2 regions of the Pseudomonas sp. F2 genome follow, and region 2 is predicted to be linked to the other one. Evidence: riboswitches for the same ligand, from Rfam matches in the RefSeq annotation. Region 2 holds a riboswitch; the other holds the start of a gene.
The links. A riboswitch is a leader RNA that binds a small molecule or an ion and turns the genes downstream of it on or off. The one in region 2 is predicted to bind cobalamin.
Positions count from the first base shown of each region.

Region 1: linked by a shared signal. The riboswitch ahead of AC193Q_RS07790 (CbtB domain-containing protein) and the one ahead of cobO (cob(I)yrinic acid a,c-diamide adenosyltransferase) in region 2 are both predicted to bind cobalamin.

Region 1 covers NZ_CM169904.1:1,762,924-1,771,516, forward strand. Annotated here, with positions in the region: gene cobN (cobaltochelatase subunit CobN) at 1-2,368, opposite strand, end outside; gene cobW (cobalamin biosynthesis protein CobW) at 2,372-3,433, opposite strand; cobalamin riboswitch at 3,532-3,744, opposite strand; cobalamin riboswitch at 4,697-4,918, shown strand; gene AC193Q_RS07790 (CbtB domain-containing protein) at 5,042-5,239, shown strand; gene AC193Q_RS07795 (CbtA family protein) at 5,251-5,949, shown strand; gene AC193Q_RS07800 (cobalamin biosynthesis protein) at 5,946-6,359, shown strand; gene cobM (precorrin-4 C(11)-methyltransferase) at 6,441-7,187, shown strand; gene nfuA (Fe-S biogenesis protein NfuA) at 7,374-7,958, opposite strand; gene AC193Q_RS07815 (acyltransferase family protein) at 8,016-8,593, opposite strand, start outside.
Region 2 covers NZ_CM169904.1:245,265-253,857, reverse strand. Annotated here, with positions in the region: gene AC193Q_RS01155 (cobyric acid synthase) at 1-672, opposite strand, end outside; gene cobD (threonine-phosphate decarboxylase CobD) at 669-1,661, opposite strand; gene cbiB (adenosylcobinamide-phosphate synthase CbiB) at 1,654-2,562, opposite strand; gene bluB (5,6-dimethylbenzimidazole synthase) at 2,559-3,209, opposite strand; gene AC193Q_RS01135 (cobyrinic acid a,c-diamide synthase CobB) at 3,206-4,606, opposite strand; gene cobO (cob(I)yrinic acid a,c-diamide adenosyltransferase) at 4,603-5,214, opposite strand; cobalamin riboswitch at 5,296-5,526, opposite strand; gene AC193Q_RS01125 (hypothetical protein) at 5,691-6,275, shown strand; gene AC193Q_RS01120 (PQQ-dependent sugar dehydrogenase) at 6,341-7,654, shown strand; gene AC193Q_RS01115 (C40 family peptidase) at 7,788-8,324, opposite strand; gene AC193Q_RS01110 (NlpC/P60 family protein) at 8,544-8,593, opposite strand, start outside.

The DNA.
Region 1 (8,593 bases), 1.5 Mb from region 2:
GGGCGATCAGTTGAGTAGCGAACAGTTCGAGGCGTTCGCGGGTATCGCCAGCGCTGCGCCAGACTTCGTCGCTGACGCTTTGCAGCTCCGCTGGGCGCGTGCCGCTCCATGGATCGGCAAGGGCGCAATCCAGCGGATCAAAGCTCAATTCAAACGCCTTGGCCAACGCCCGCAGCAGACTCGACTGTGCGCCTTTGCCGTCGCCACGCGGAATGCGCAGCAAAGCCAGCAAGGTATCGATACGCAAACGTCCGGTCGGCGATTCGCCAAAGATGTGCAGGCCATCGCGAATCTGCGATTCCTTCAGATCACACAGGTAGGTGTCCAGCCGCGGCAGCCAGATCGCGGCGTCGGCATCACTGTCCAGGCCCGCGTCGAGTTGCAGTTCGCGGTCGATCTGCGTCTCGCGCACCAGTTGCAGAATGTCGCGTTGCAGCTCTCGCGCACGACGCGGATCGAGCAGTTGCGCCTCGTAATATTCGTCGGCCAACAGTTCCAGATTGCGCAACGGGCCGTAGGTTTCGGCGCGGGTCAGCGGCGGCATCAGGTGGTCGATGATCACCGCTTGCGTGCGCCGTTTGGCCTGGGCGCCCTCGCCCGGGTCGTTGACGATAAACGGATAGATGTTCGGCAGCGGCCCGAGCAGCGCGTCCGGCCAGCAATTCTGCGAAAGCCCCACGCCCTTGCCCGGCAGCCATTCGAGGTTGCCGTGCTTGCCGACGTGAATCACCGCGTGCGCGCCGTAGGTGTTGCGCAGCCAGAAATAGAACGCCAGATAGCCGTGCGGCGGCACCAGATCCGGGTCGTGATACACCGCACTCGGATCGACCTGATAACCGCGCGCCGGCTGAATGCCGACGAAGGTCAGGCCGAAGCGCAGACCGGCGATCATCATTCGCCCGTCGCGGCACATCGGGTCGTTTTGCGGCGTGCCCCAGCGTTCCAGCACTGCCGCGCGATTGGCCTCGGGCAGCGCATTGAACATCGCCAGGTAGGCGTCCATCGCCAGACTTTGCTGACACGGGCGCAGGTCGATGCTGTCGAGGTCGTTGCTGACCCCGCCGAGTAATTGCTGGATCAACGCGGTGCCGCTGTCCGGCAACTCCGCGGTCAACGGAAAGCCGTCGGTCTGCAACGCGCGCAGGATATTCAACGCCGCCGCTGGCGTGTCGAGGCCGACGCCATTGCCGATGCGACCGTCGCGGGTCGGGTAGTTGGCGAGAATCAGTGCGATGCGTTTTTCAGCGTTCGGCAGCCGCGCCAGATCGCTCCAGCGCCGGGCCAGTTCAGCGACGAAATCCATGCGCTCGGGTTGCGCCCGGTAGCAGACTACGTCGGACTGACTGCGCTCGCTGCGCCAGGCCAGATCCTTGAAGCTGATCGGCCGGCTGATGATGCGCCCGTCGAGTTCCGGCAAGGCAATGTGCATCGCCAGATCTCGTGGCCCCAGACCCTGCTCGCTGTCGCGCCAGCCCGGCTCGTTGTCCTGGGCGCAGATCGCCTGAATCACCGGAATATTGCGCCGGAACGGCCGCAGGTGCGGCGCTTCCGGGCTGGATTGCGCGAAGCCGGTGGTATTGAGGATCACCGCAGCTTCGACCTCATCCAGCCAGTCCTCGACCACTGACAGACAGCCGGGTTCTTTCAGGCTGGCGACGGCGATCGGCAACGGATTGAGCCCCGCCGCCTGCAAGCGCTGGCAGAACACATCAATGAACGCGGTGTTCGCCGCTTGCAAATGCGAGCGATAAAACAACACCGCCGCGACCGGTTGACCGGGCAGCCATTCGGCTTGCCAGTCGCTCAGTGCGGCGGTGTTTTTCTGTGGGTGGTAAATCGCCGTGCGCGGCAACGCTTGCGGCTCGCCCCAGGCGTAGTCGCGCGCCAGCCAGCGGTTGGCCAGGCAATGGAAGAAGCCCAGCGCATTGCCCATGCCGCCCTGACGCAAAAACTGCCAGAGACGGTCGCGATCTTCGGCGGGTACGGTGCTCAGGTCACTGAGTTCCGGGTCGGGACGGTCATCCCCCGGTACCAGAATCACCTGCACCCCGCGCTCGGACAATTCCACCAGACGCTCGACGCCATAACGCCAGTAGGCGATGCCGCCGTGCAACGAAATCAGGATGACCTTGGCGTGCCGCAGCACCTCATCGACATACAGATCGACCGAGGCGTGATTCTGCACCTGCATCGGATTGGCCAGGCGCAGGCTCGGGTAATCCTCGGGCAGTTGCTGCGCCGCTTCGGCGAGCAGCGCCAGGCTGGAGTCGCCGCTGCACAGGATCACCAGCTCGGCGGGGGTTTGTCCAAGGTCGGCAATGTTGTCATCCGACACGAAACCGCCGGGCTGGGTCCTGAGCAGGTGCATGGCTTAAACGCTGAGCGCGGCGCGCAGTTGCGCTTCGAGTTGCGCAGCGTCGAGTTCCTGACCGATCAACACCAGACGAGTGACGCGCGCTTCGTCAGCGCCCCACTGGCGGTCGAAGTGCTTGTCGAAACGCGTGCCCACGCCTTGAACCAACAGGCGCATCGGCTTGTTCGGAATCGCCGCGAAGCCCTTCACACGCAGGATGCCGTGCTGCACAACCAGTTGCGTCAGCGCGTCGAGCAGCAGGCTTTCGTCGGCTTGCGGCAGTTCGATGGAGATCGAATCGAAGGCGTCGTGATCGTGGTCGTCATCACCGTCGTGGTGGTGATCGTGATGGCTGTGACGGCTGTCGATGTGTTCTTCGGATCCGGCACCGAGACCAATCAACACGTCCAGCGGCAGGCGACCGTTGCTGGCTTCGATGATTTTTACTGCTGGCGGCAGTTCTTCAGCGACTTCAGCGCGCACGCGAGCGAGGTCTTCCTGGCTGGTCTGGTCGGCCTTGTTGAGGATCACCAGATCGGCGCTGGCCAGTTGGTCGGCGAACAATTCATGCAGCGGCGATTCGTGATCCAGGTTCGGATCGAGTTTGCGCTGGGCATCGACCTGATCCGGGAACGCAGCAAAGGTCCCGGCGGCCACGGCCGGGCTGTCGACCACGGTGATCACCGCGTCAACGGTGCAGGCGCTGCGGATTTCCGGCCACTGGAAAGCCTGGACCAAGGGTTTTGGCAGGGCCAGACCGGACGTCTCGATCAGAATGTGATCGAGATCACCGCGACGGGCGACCAGTTCGCGCATCACCGGGAAGAACTCTTCCTGCACCGTGCAGCACAGGCAGCCGTTGGCCAGTTCGTAGACGCGGCCGGTGGCTTCTTCTTCGGTGCAGCCGATGGTGCATTGCTTGAGGATCTCACCGTCGATGCCCAGCTCGCCGAACTCGTTGACGATCACCGCGATACGGCGGCCCTGAGCGTTGTCGAGCATATGGCGCAGCAAGGTGGTTTTGCCCGAGCCGAGGAAACCGGTGACGATGGTGACGGGGAGTTTGGCCAGTGTTTTCATCGTATGCCCTTTGGCAAGGTGGCGGGCATACGGGACGAGATCCGCTGCGGGCGTGCGCGCGGAAGAATTCGCCACCGGATCACCCCGCCCGGTTGTAGTGAGAAATCTGTCACGAGGCAGGTCTCCTGGCTGACGGTGTTCAGGCCATGGACCTGGCATTCGCTGCGCCTTCCCGCGGGCTCAGTGAATTGAGCTGGCAGTGGCGTGGCAACGAACTTCACCGTTCACAGTTGCGGGGGCAGCCGCGGCTTTGACCGCGTTCCCTTCTTAGCTTCGGCGTGGGCCGAAGAACCTCGAAGGTGCAAGGCTACGCATGGGTTGAGGATGGGTCAATGTTTGGATTGGGGGCATATCCGTTGCTGCGGGGGTTGCTGATTACGGTTTCGCCGTTGCGGCGGGTCACTTTTGCCAGACCTCGGGTTACGGGGTCTGGTTTTTTTTGGATTGGGGGCATATCCGTTTCTGCGGGTGTCGCCGCTGGCGGTTTCGCTCTTACAGCGAGTCACCTTTTCCAAACGCCGAAAAGGTAACCCAAAAGGCTTTGCCCCGGCGTACGGCACTTCGCTGAGGCTCAGTGTTCCCTCGCTACGGTGTCCATCCGGGGGCATCGCCTACGGTTTGCTTCGCTGCACCTCCTCTCGATGCATGCGGCTTCGCCGCACGGCGCTGCGCGCCTCCCCCCCTGATGGACACCTCCGCTCGGCCTGCCGAAGGGGCTGAAGGTCAAAAGCCACATCAAAAGCCAGAGCCAAAGCCAAAGCCAAAGCCAAAGCAGATCAAAAGATCGCAGCCTTCGGCAGCTCCTACAGGGGATTGGGTGTATTCAGTTAGAAATTTGGTCGGCTGTCAGGCCGCCATCGCTGGCAAGCCAGCTTCCAAAACTTTATTCGTGCACACCCCATGCGGCGAAGCCGCCCCACTCAACACGATGAGCGTTAGCTCGAGTACCGCTCTTGATCTGAGGGCCCGTCGGCAGGCTGAGTGGAGGGATTTATCCGGGGGTGGGAGCGCAGCGACCGTTTGGCGCAGCCAAACACAGCGAGAGGAGGTGCAGCGAAGCAAACCGTAGGCGCTGCCCCCGGATGAATCCCGTAGCGAAGGAACCCGAGCCTAAGCGAGGGCCGAACGTCAGGGCATAGACCTTTTGGTTACTTTTGGGGCGTTTGCCAAAAGTGACCCGCCGTAAGGGCGGAACCCTAAGTGGCCGTTACCGCAGCAACGGATCCACCCACAAAATTGACTAGTTTCCCCAACCCATGCTCTCCTACACAACTTGTTACGGGTGCCCTTCACAGGGTGAAACGGGAAACCGGTGAATCATGTGCTTTACTCAAAGCCATGTCAGTCCGGTGCTGCCCCCGCAACGGTAAGCGAGCGAAGCGTCGAATCCACTGTGCCATTGCGGCATGGGAAGGTGATGCTTGCAGGTCGGCCTGACGCCAACCCCTCGTGAGCCCGGAGACCGGCCCGCAACACACAGCGCGCATTTTGCGTCGCTGAACATAACAAACCCGCGGTGGGCGGGCGCTGTTCGAACCTCTGCGTGCGCGACTCGCAGGGGTTTTCATGCGCTCTATATCACCCGCTGACACTCCAGAGGGAAGCGCCATGTCGATCATCAGCAGCACCGCCAGCAACACCGACAACATCTCCAGCACCGCCACTTTGAGCCAACGCCTGACCGCCGCCATTTTCGCGTCGATCCTGGGCGCCAGCCTCGTTTACTTCGCCGGTTTCTCGCACATCGAAGCGGTGCACAACGCCGCTCACGATACCCGCCACAGCGCCGCGTTCCCGTGCCACTGAGACCAGCCGACATGATCAAGCGTATCGCGCAAACTGCAGGCTTCACCGGCCTGCTGGCCGCCCTGTTGCTGACGTTGCTGCAAAGCTTCTGGGTCTCGCCACTGATTCTGCAGGCTGAAACTTTCGAAAAATCCGAACCGGTGGCCGTTCACGAACACGCCGCCGGTACGGCCGCACACACTCACGACGCTGAAGCCTGGGAGCCGGAAGACGGCTGGCAGCGTGTGGTCTCGACCACCGGCGGCAATCTGGTGGTGGCGGTCGGTTTCGCGCTGATGCTCGCCGGCCTGTACACCCTGCGTGCACCGACCAAAACTTCGCAGGGCCTGCTCTGGGGCCTGGCCGGTTACGCGACCTTCGTCCTCGCGCCGACCCTCGGCCTGCCGCCTGAACTGCCGGGCACCGCTGCCGCCGATCTGGCGTCGCGGCAAACGTGGTGGATCGGCACCGCCGCTTCCACCGCAGTCGGCCTGGCCCTCATCGTGTTCAGCCGTCACTGGCTGATGAAGCTGCTGGGCGTGGCGATCCTCGCCGTGCCGCATGTGATCGGCGCGCCGCAACCGGAAGTGCATTCGATGCTCGCTCCGGAAGCCTTGGAAGCCCAGTTCAAAATCGCTTCGCAGCTGACCAACGTGGCGTTCTGGCTGGCCTTGGGCCTGATCAGCGCCTGGTTGTTCCGCCGCAAAAGCGCTGGTCAATACCACGCATGACCGATGACCGCGCAGCGCCGACCCTGGTGGTCGGCCTGGGCTGCCAGCGCGGCTGCCCGGCCAGCACGCTGCGCGCGTTACTCGATCAGGCGTTGCAGGCGCATCGTATAGAACTCGAGGCGGTCAAGGCCCTGGCCAGCATCGACCTGAAACGCGATGAACCCGGTCTGCAGGAACTGGCCAGCCAACTGGCGCTGCCGCTGTTGTATTTCAGCAGCGAAGAATTGGCCATTTACCAGCAGCGACTGAGCCATCACTCGCAGATTGCCTATGAGCGCACCGGTTGCTACGGTGTGGCGGAAAGTGCCGCCCTGGCCCTGGCCGAGCAGTTGATTCAGGCACCGGCAAAGCTGCTGATTTCCCGGCAGAAATACGCTCAGGCGACACTGGCATTGGCCGGCGCTGCGTAAATTCCCGATAATCCCCCTGTTTGATCATGAGCAATCTTCATCTGAAGCGTTGCCCTGCCCCGCTTTTCACAGGATGTCTTCATGACCGTCTACTTCATCGGCGCCGGCCCCGGCGACCCGGAATTGATCACCGTCAAAGGCCAGCGACTGATTCGCAGTTGCCCGGTAATCATTTACGCAGGCTCGCTGGTGCCGGCCGCCGTGCTCGCGGGACATCAGGCGGAAACGGTGGTCAACAGCGCCGAATTGCATCTGGAGCAGATCATTGAACTGATCACAACCGCCCACGGCAAGGGCCAGGACGTGGCGCGGGTGCACTCGGGTGATCCGAGCCTGTACGGTGCGATTGGCGAGCAGATTCGTTATCTGCGCGAGTTGAATATTCCGTTCGAAATCATCCCCGGCGTCACCGCCACCGCCGCCTGTGCAGCCTTGCTTGGCGCCGAGTTGACGCTGCCGGATGTGTCACAGAGCGTGATTCTGACCCGCTATGCGGACAAAACCGCGATGCCCGCCGGCGAGGAACTCGGCGATCTGGCACAACATGGCGCGACCATGGCGATTCACCTGGGGGTCAATCATCTGCAGAAAATCATCACTGAATTGCTGCCGCATTACGGCGCGGATTGCCCGATTGCAGTGATTCACCGGGCGACGTGGCCGGATCAGGACTGGGTGGTGGGGACGCTGGAGGACATTGCGGCGAAGGTTGCGGCCAAGGGGTTTCGGCGTACGGCGTTGATTCTGGTGGGTCGGGTGCTGGGCAGTGAGGTGTTCAGCGAGTCATCGTTGTATCGCGCGGGGCATGCACATCTCTACAGACCCTGAGTCAGATGAGTTTTGTGGCTGGATAAAGAACCTGTGGTGAGGGGATTTATCCCCGATGAACTGCGCAGCAGTTCCATTTCTTGGGCTGCTTCGCACCCCATCGGGGATAAATCCCCTCGCTACAAAAGGACATAAAAAACGGCGCTCACGGGGCGCCGTTTTTCATGTTCGCAGTGAACACCTTACTCAGTAGTAGGCGTTTTCTTTCTGCGTGTGGTCGGTCACGTCGCGCACACCTTTGAGCTCTGGAATACGCTCAAGCAAGGTGCGCTCGATGCCTTCCTTCAGGGTCACGTCGGCCTGGCCGCAGCCCTGGCAGCCGCCGCCGAACTGCAGCACGGCAATGCCGTCCTCGACCACATCGATCAGGCTGACCTGACCGCCGTGGCTGGCCAGCCCCGGGTTGATTTCGGTTTGCAGGTAATAGTTGATGCGCTCGTTGACCGGGCTGTCGGCGTTGACCATCGGGACTTTGGCGTTTGGCGCCTTGATGGTCAGCTGGCCGCCCATGCGGTCGGTGGCGTAGTCGACGACGGCATCGTCGAGAAACGCTTCGCTGAACGAGTCGATATAGGCGGTGAAGCTTTTCAGCCCCAGCGCGGTATCTTCAGGTTTTTCTTCGCCCGGCTTGCAGTAGGCAATGCAGGTTTCGGCGTACTGGGTGCCAGGCTGGGTGATGAAGACGCGGATGCCGATACCCGGGGTGTTCTGCTTGGAGAGCAGATCGGCCAAGTAATCGTGGGCGGCGTCGGTAATGGTAATAGCGGTCATGGAAACTCCTCGCAGGCTTGGGCGCAGTTTACGCCAATCATTGCGCCGGACAAAGTCCTAGTATTTTTGTCGGGAAAGATTCTCGACGGGTACGCGCAGCGGTTCGCCATCGATCCGTGCTTTAAGCCACCGATAGCTGCGTTTTTCCACCCATTCGTAGCTCAACCACGACCCCACAGCGATGGCCACCGCGCAGACGATGAACATCAGATACGGGTTGACCCCGTAACGCCGCGCGATAAAACCGCCAACCGACAGCACCAGCACATGCATCAGATACACCGAATAGGAACAGTCACCGAGCCATTTCATCACGCGGTTGTGCTCGACGTAGCGCTCCAGTGCCATACACGCCATCACCAGCACCGCGCTCGGAATCCCCCAGTTCAACAACCTTGGCGCCGGCGTCAGGTGGTAAACCGCTGTCAACGCGGCCCCCATCGCCAACAGCGGCAGCCATAAACCTGCACCGATCCAGCCCCGGCGATAGAGCACGCCAATGCCGATCCCCAGCAAAAATTCGTAGACGATGTCCGAACGGTAAAACTCGTTGATCCAGCCAAACGCCTGACAAACCGAAAACAGCAACGCGCCAACCACCAGCAAGCGCACCTGCCAGCGGAACACCAGCGCAC
Region 2 (8,593 bases):
CGGCAGCACACCGACCATCGGTTTGCCGGTGCGTTGTTCCAGCCAGTCGAGGCCCGGTTGCAGCAAGGCGATGTCACCGCGAAAGCGGTTGATGATGAAGCCCTTGACCCGCGCCTGCTCGCTCGGCGACAGCAACTCCAGCGTGCCGACCAGGTGCGCAAACACCCCGCCGCGATTGATGTCGGCGATCAGCAGCACCGGGCAATCCACCGCTTCGGCAAAGCCCATGTTGGCGATGTCCCCGGCACGCAGATTGATCTCGGCCGGCGAACCAGCGCCTTCAACCATCACCAGCGGATACGCCGCGCTGAGCCGCTCGTGCGACGCGAGCACCGCTTGCATGGCGATGGCTTTGTAGTCGTGATACGCCACCGCGTTCATGCTGGTGACCGCGCGGCCATGGATGATTACCTGCGCGCCGGTGTCGCTGTTGGGCTTGAGCAACACCGGGTTCATGTCGGTGTGCGGTTCGAGATGCGCGGCTTGCGCCTGCACCGCTTGCGCCCGGCCAATCTCGCCGCCGTCGGCGGTCACCGCACTGTTGAGCGCCATGTTCTGCGGTTTGAACGGCACCACCGCCACGCCCTGACGGGTGGCCCAGCGGCACAGCGCCGTCACCAGTGTGCTTTTACCGGCGTCGGAGGTGGTGCCTTGCACCATCAGGGTGGTCATTTCGATTCCTTGGCAAAGGCTTGCAGCGCTTGTTCGAGGCGCGCTTCTTCAGCGGCGTTGGCGGGCAGGCCAAAACGCAAACTGCTGTTGTGGGTGAAGATGCGCAGAAGGATCCCGCGTCGCGCCATGAATTCGTGTAGCGCTTGCGCGTGCTCGGTGATCAGCCACTGAAACAACGCACAACCCCCATGGGGTTTGAAGCCATAACGCTCCAGCAGCAGCGCCAGACGTTCACTGGCCTCATCGCTGCGAATACGTTGCCGAGTGTGCGCTTCGGTGTCCTGCAAACAGGCCTGACCGAGCACCCGTGTCGGCCCGCTCACCGCCCACGGCCCGACCTGTTCCGCGAGCAACCTGAGCAACTTGCGCTCGGCCAGCACAAACCCCAGACGCACCCCGGCCAGACCGAAAAACTTGCCGAACGAGCGCAACACGATCAGGCCAACTTGATGGGTGTGCGAGGCCAGGCTCAGCTGCGGCGTGTTATCCATGAACGCTTCATCGACCACCAGCCAGCCGCCGCGCTGGGCCAGCCGCGCATGCCAGTCGAGCAGCCGCGCCGGGGTCAGGCTCAGGCCAGTGGGATTGTTCGGATTGACCACCACCAGCACGTCGAGGCTGTCGAGAAAGAATTCCACTTCCTGCTCCAGCACTTCGCGCACGATGTAACCACTGCGACGCCAGGCTTCGGCGTGCTCGGCATAACACGGCGACAACACACCGACCTTGCCGGCACGGCGCAAACGCGGCAGCAGCTGGATCGCCATTTGCGAACCGGCCACCGGCAGCACCTGCGAAGCACCGTAGTAATCACACGCGGCCTGCTCCAGGCCGTCGTCGGCTTCCGGCAAGCGTGCCCAGGCGCGCAACGGAATCTGCGGCACCGCAAACGGCCACGGCGCAAGCCCGCTGGACAGGTCGAGCCAGTCGGCCTCGGCAATCCCGTAATCGAGTGCAGCCTTGCGCAGCCGGCCACCGTGCTCAAGCATAGAATTCAGCCCCCACGCAGAGAATCAGCAGCCATAACCATACCCCGCGCTGGACCAATTGCCAGCCGCGATCAATCGAATCGGCATCCGCCGGCGCACCTTCGCCCAGTTGCGGACGCTCATGCAGTTCACCGTGATAGATCGCCGGGCCGCCCAGTTCGACGCCTAACGCACCGGCGCCAGCCGCCATCACCGGACCGGCGTTGGGGCTGTCCCATTGCGGGCCCTGGCTGCGCCAGCATTTCCAGGCGAGCCGGGTGTTGCCCAGCAGCGCGTAGGTCAGTGCCACCAGTCGGGCCGGAATGTAGTTGAGCACGTCGTCGATTTTTGCCGCGCACCAGCCGAAGCGCTCGAAGCGTTCGTTGCGATAGCCCCACATTGCGTCGAGCGTATTGCTCAGGCGATAGAGCACCACGCCCGGCGCACCGGCCACGACAAACCAGAACAGCGCGGCGAACACCGCGTCACTGCCGTTTTCCAGCACCGATTCAGTGGCGGCGCGGGCGACGGCGGTGCTGTCCAGTTCGCTGGTCTGACGGCTGACCAGATAACCGACGCGTTTGCGTGCTTCTTCCAGATCATCGCTGCGCAGGGCTTTGGCCACGGGCTCGACGTGTTCACCAAGACTGCGCATGCCGAGGGCACAATACAGCGCCAGAATCTCGACGATCCAGCCCACGTACGGTGCCCAGGAAAACGCGGTGGCGAGCAAGGTCAGCGGCAGCACCGCGATCACCCACGCGGTGACCCCGTGACTGCGCCAGCCACGTCCGCCCGCATTGAAACGGCGCTCGATGCGCCCGGCAAAATTGCCGAACGCCACCAGCGGATGCCAGCGTTTCGGTTCACCCAGCAGCGCATCCAGCGCGACTGCGGCGACACTCAACAACGCCACACTCATTGACTCACTCCCCAATAATTTTCGTACAGCAACTCATTGAGCGGCCGCGCCTGCGCCCACCCTTCGAGTACCAGCATCGGCGCCGGATAGAATGCCTTGACCGGCCCCAGGCACAACACTGCCAATGGCTTGGCCCCGGCCGGCAACTGCAGCAGATCGGCCAGCGCCTGCGGTTCGAACAGCGACACCCAGCCCATGCCCAGCCCCTCGGCACGGGACGCCAGCCACAGATTCTGAATCGCGCAGGACAGCGAGGCCATGTCCATTTCCGGCAGCGTACGACGGCCGAAAATGTGTTTTTCACGATCGTCCATCAGCGCCGCGACCAGCACTTCGGCGCAGTCGTTGATGCCTTCGACCTTGAGCTTCATGAACTCGTCACTGCGCTCGCCGAGGGCTTCGGCGGTACGCACGCGTTCTTCTTCGACGAGGTTCTGGATCTGCCCACGCAAGGCGCGATCGCTGATGCGGATAAAGCGCCACGGCTGCATCAGACCGACGCTGGGCGCCTGATGCGCGGCTTCCAGCAGACGGCGCAGCAGCTCCGGCTCGACCGTGCCGCCGGTGAAGTGGCGCATGTCGCGGCGCTCGGCGATGGCTCGGTAGACGGCTGCGCGTTCGGCCTCGGAATAGGCGTTGTCGATCATGGCCCCATCGCTGGCAAGCCAGCTCCCACAGGGGATCGCGTTTCTTCAGGCATGACACCGGCCACTGTGGGAGCTGGCTTGCCAGCGATGGCGGCCTTGAGATCTGGCGCAAACAATGCGGCAATCGCCGCCGGATTCGACGGAAAGTAAAAATGCACGTACGACGCCGTCATCCGCCCCTCCCGATAAACCGCCTCCGCCCCGCGCCCGCCATTCGGGCTGACTCCCCGGGCAATCGGCGTCAGTTCGGTGCTGGTCAGGGAATGGTGATAGGTGTGGCCGCGCAACGAACCTTCTGGCAAATCCACCGCTTGCAGTGCCAGTGCCGCCAGACGTTTTTGCATCACCGCCTCACCGCGCAGCAGCCCGACCAGTTCGGCGCGGGTGCCTTCGACATCGGTCAACGCGTCGAGCAGATAGAGCATGCCGCCGCACTCGGCAAGCAGCGGTTTGCCGGCAGCGTGGTGCGCGCGAATCGCATCCAGCATCGCGGTGTTTTGCCCCAGCGCCACATGGTGCAATTCCGGGTAACCACCGGGCAGATACAGACTGTCGGCCTCGGGCAATTGCGTATCGCGGATCGGCGAGAAGAAGCTCAACTCAGCGCCCATCGCCCGCAGCAGATCGAGGCTGGCACCGTAGGTGAAGGCAAAGGCTTCGTCACGAGCGACGGCAATTCGCACGCCTTCGAGCAGCGGCTCAGCAGGGATCACTTCAGGCGCGGCGAATTCCACGGCGGGTGGCAGCGCTACCTCGCAAGTGCCGGCCAAGGCTTCGGCGGCGGCGTCGAGGCGCACATCGAGATCATTGAGTTCGCTGGCCTGCACCAGGCCGAGATGGCGGCTTGGCAGTTCGATCCCGGTTTCCCGGGACAATGCGCCGTACCAGCGCAGGCCTTCGGTGAGGCTGCCTTCCAGCAACTGCGCATGGCGCACCGTGCCGACGCGGTTGGCCAGCACGCCGGCAAACGGCAAGTCCGGCTGATAGCGCGCCAGGCCCAGGGCCAATGCGCCGAACGTCTGGGCCATGGCCGTGCCGTCGATGACGCCGAGCACCGGCACGCCGAAATGCCGTGCCAGATCGGCGCTCGATGGCGTACCGTCAAACAGGCCCATCACGCCTTCAATCAGGATCAGATCGGCTTCGGCGGCGGCTTCCCACAACAGGCGGCGGCTTTCCTGCTCGCCAACCATCCACATGTCCAGTTGATACACCGGCGCACCGCTGGCGCGTTCGAGAATCATCGGGTCGAGGAAGTCCGGGCCGCACTTGAACACGCGCACCTTGCGCCCCTGATTGCGATGCAAGCGAGCGAGCGCGGCGGTGACGGTGGTCTTGCCCTGACCGGAGGCCGGCGCGGCGATCAGTACCGCCGGGCAGTGACGTGGTTGATTCAAAGTTCGACGCCTTTCTGCGCTTTGATGCCGGCCTGGAAGGCGTGCTTGAGCATGCCCATTTCGGTGACGGTATCGCCCATTTCGATCATTTCCGGCTTGGCCGCGCGACCGGTGACGATCACGTGCTGCATCGGCGGACGCGCCTGCAGGTCGCTGAGCACTCGATCCAGATCGAGGTAGCCGTGTTTCAGGGCGATGTTCAGTTCATCCAGCACCACCAGGCCGATCGACGGATCACGCAGCAGCTCGCGAGACACTGCCCACGCAGCTTCAGCGGCGGCGATGTCACGCTGGCGATCCTGGGTTTCCCAGGTGAAACCCTCGCCCATCACGTGAAAACGCACTTGCTCGGGGAAGCGGCGGAAGAACAACTCTTCACCGGTGCTGTTGCGGCCCTTGATGAATTGCACCACGCCACACTGCATGCCGTGGCCCATGGCACGGGCAAGCATGCCGAACGCCGAGCTGCTTTTGCCTTTGCCATTGCCGGTCAACACCAGCACCAGGCCGCACTCGTCAGGGGAATTGGCGATGCGTTCGTCGATCACGGCTTTTTTGCGCTGCATACGCGCCAGATGGCGTTCGTCGCGCTCGGGGGAATCGGTCATGGGGGAGCTCTCCGTTGAGGCTGGATAACGGCGGGCAGGCACAAGAACAGACGGCAAAAAGCCTGGCATCGCCCACCGTGATGCCGCTGGATGGATCAGGCCGGTCTCCGGGCTCATGAGCGGCGAATCGCCTGACTGCGCGCCTTCCCGCGTCGGTCGACACAGTGGCTCAATGCGCAGTTTTCACTCATTTACCGTTGCGGGGGCAGCGCCGGGATCGTGATCGTGCTTCACCTGAAGACAACCCTCACCGGCTTCCCTGTTTCACTCTGTCGACACGCGTCACAGAGCACCTGAAACAAGCCGCGAAGGTTAGAGGGTTGGGGGTGGAGCGTCAATTAAAGAGGGGGCCGTCGGGCGAATAACTGTCGCCGATCAATTATCTGACGCCAATCTTGTGCCACACTGAGACAAGTGATATCAAAGAGCCATGCTTTTGATTGAAAAAGCACACCACAACAATAAGGATGATGACGATGCAAGGCATGATCATCAGCAACCCGCGCCTGGAATTCCTGCGCCCGGTGCTTGAACGCTGGTTTGACTGTATTGACCGTTACAACGCGGTACGCGGTGACAACGACACGCCCTATTGGCATGACGAGAAAGCCAATCTCGGCTTGCTTTCCGCTGCGGCCTGGATGGCCGAGCTGGTGACCCTCTGCGATACCACCACCCGCAAACAGAACGAGGACGGCGAGCGCAATGCCCGCGCCGACCTGTTCATCGCCGGGGCCGAAGACCGCGCCTACCTCCAGGCTACCCAGCGCTGGCCGCGGGTCAACAACCTCAATCTGACCCAGGCCCTGCTGGACATCACCAGCGATGCCAAACGCATCAGCTTCGCCAGCGACCTCAAGCTCGGCTGCCTGTTCGTCGCCCCGCAGAAGGCCCAGCACAGCGCCAGCCCCGAAGAACTGCAGGACATGGTCGACGACCTGCAAAAGGAGCATTGCTGCGCCGTGGCCTGGTATTTCCCCTACGCCTACCGCAAGTTGCGCAGCGAAGCGGGCAATTATCACCCGGGCATCGCCGTGCTGTTCAAAGAGGCTCGCGGATAGCGGTTGAACCATCGGGTGCGCAGGGTTCTCTATGATTAAGCATGCATTCATAGGGAAGATCAGCAATGCGCAAAACCCGACTCGCTCTCGTCATCGCTCTCGCCGGAGGGCTCGCCGCCTGCGGTGAATCCTCCAGCCTGCAAGTTTCCGACGGCACTGGACCGTCACCGAAACTGCCTGAACCGAACAAAACCCTGATCCCGACGGTGAACATCGCCCCAGCGGTCGGCTGGCCTGCAGGTGGCAAACCGACCGCCGCAGCCGGTACGCAAGTGGCTGCATTTGCCGAAGGCCTCGATCACCCACGCTGGCTCTACGTGCTGCCCAACGGTGACGTATTGGTGGCGGAAACCAACGCGCCACCCAAACCGGATGACAGCAGCGGTATTCGCGGCTGGGTGATGAAGAAAGTCATGGGCAAAGCCGGTGCCGGCGTGCCAAGCCCGAACCGCATCACCCTGCTGCGCGACGCCGATCACGACGGCGTGGCCGAGACCCGCACGGTGTTTCTGCAGAACCTCAACTCGCCGTTCGGCATGACCCTGGTCGGCAACGATTTGTACGTCGCTGACACTGATCGCCTGCTGCGCTTCCACTACGAACCCGGTGCGACGGAGATCAACACACAGCCGATCAAGGTTACCGACCTGCCGGGCGGTACGCTGAACCATCACTGGACCAAGAACGTCATCGCCAGCAAGGACGGTAGCAAGCTGTATGTCACCGTCGGCTCGAACAGCAATGTCGGCGAGAATGGTCTGGATAAAGAGGAAGGTCGCGCCGCGATCTGGGAAGTGGATCGCGCCACGGGCAATCACCGGATCTTCGCCTCGGGCATTCGTAACCCCAACGGCCTGGCGTGGGAGCCCACCACAGGCGCGCTGTGGACAGCGGTCAACGAACGTGACGAAATCGGCAGCGACCTGGTGCCGGACTACATCACCTCGGTCAAGGACGGTGGCTTCTATGGCTGGCCTTTCAGCTATTACGGTCAGCACGTGGATGTGCGGGTGAAGCCGCAGAATCTGGATCTGGTGGCCAAGGCCATCGCTCCGGATTATGCCGTCGGCCCGCACACCGCCTCGCTGGGCCTGACCTTCGCCGAGGGCAACAACTTGCCCGCGCAGTTCAAGGAAGGCGCGTTTATCGGCCAGCACGGGTCGTGGAACCGCAAACCGCACAGTGGCTATAAGGTGATTTTTGTACCATTCACCGCCGGCAAGCCGAACGGAGCACCGGTGGATGTGCTGACCGGCTTCCTCGACAAGGACGAGAACGCATTGGGCCGCCCGGTTGGCGTGGTGATTGACCAGCAAGGTGGTTTGCTGGTGGCCGATGATGTGGGGAACAAGGTGTGGCGAGTGTCGTCCGCCAAGTAACGTGGGCCCGCCACAAAACAACTGTGGGAGCGAGCCTGCTCGCGAATGCGGAGTGTCAGCCTACATTGAGTTGACTGATACACCGCTTTCGCGAGCAGGCTCGCTCCCACATTAGGATTGCTGCGATTTTTTACTAGGGGTTATGCGCCAGATGCTCCGGCTGCAACACCCGCTTGGCACTCAAATACGCCTTCTGCCAATACGCCTTCGACAGGCTGTCCAGCTTCACTGTGCCGCCGGTGGCTGGCGCATGCACGAAGCGACCTTCCCCCACGTAGATCCCCGCATGGCTGACCTGAGAGCCGCCGTTGGTGGCGAAGAAGATCAGGTCGCCGGTCTGCAACCCTTCCTTGCCCACATTCGGCGCCTGCATCACGATCATCTCGCGGGTGGAGCGCGGCAGGGAGATGCCGGCGGCATCGCGGTAGACGAAACCGATCAGACCGCTGCAATCAAACCCGGAGTCTGGCGTGTTGCCGCCCCAGCGATAGGGCGTGCCAACCAGGCCCAGCGCGCGAAACAGCACGTCCTCAGCAGCGGGCGAAAAAGCTTGGGAGGGCCCGAACACCACCGGAGCGCGTACCACGGGCGCAGGCGGCGGGGTGCGGCTGGCGCAGGCGCTGAGCAGCGCTGCGAAGAAAATCAATGTGAGGCGGGCCGACATCGTCATAAGCAGAACATCCTGATCTGGCTGCGGCTTTCTCTGCCGAATGGACAGAAACAAAACCGCCTGCGGAGCACGCAGGCGGTTTGCCATCAATATAGATACAGGATTCTAGCGGCTACACGGCAAACTTCAAGTAAGACTTTAACTTCACCTTGTAAAGTCTAGGTCTACTCCCTTGCCGGGATCCGTTTTTGTCGCCACGGACGTGGCGACAACGGGGAATTACTTGCGAGCGGTGACCACGGTCGGTGCCATCGCGAGGGCGCGCTTGG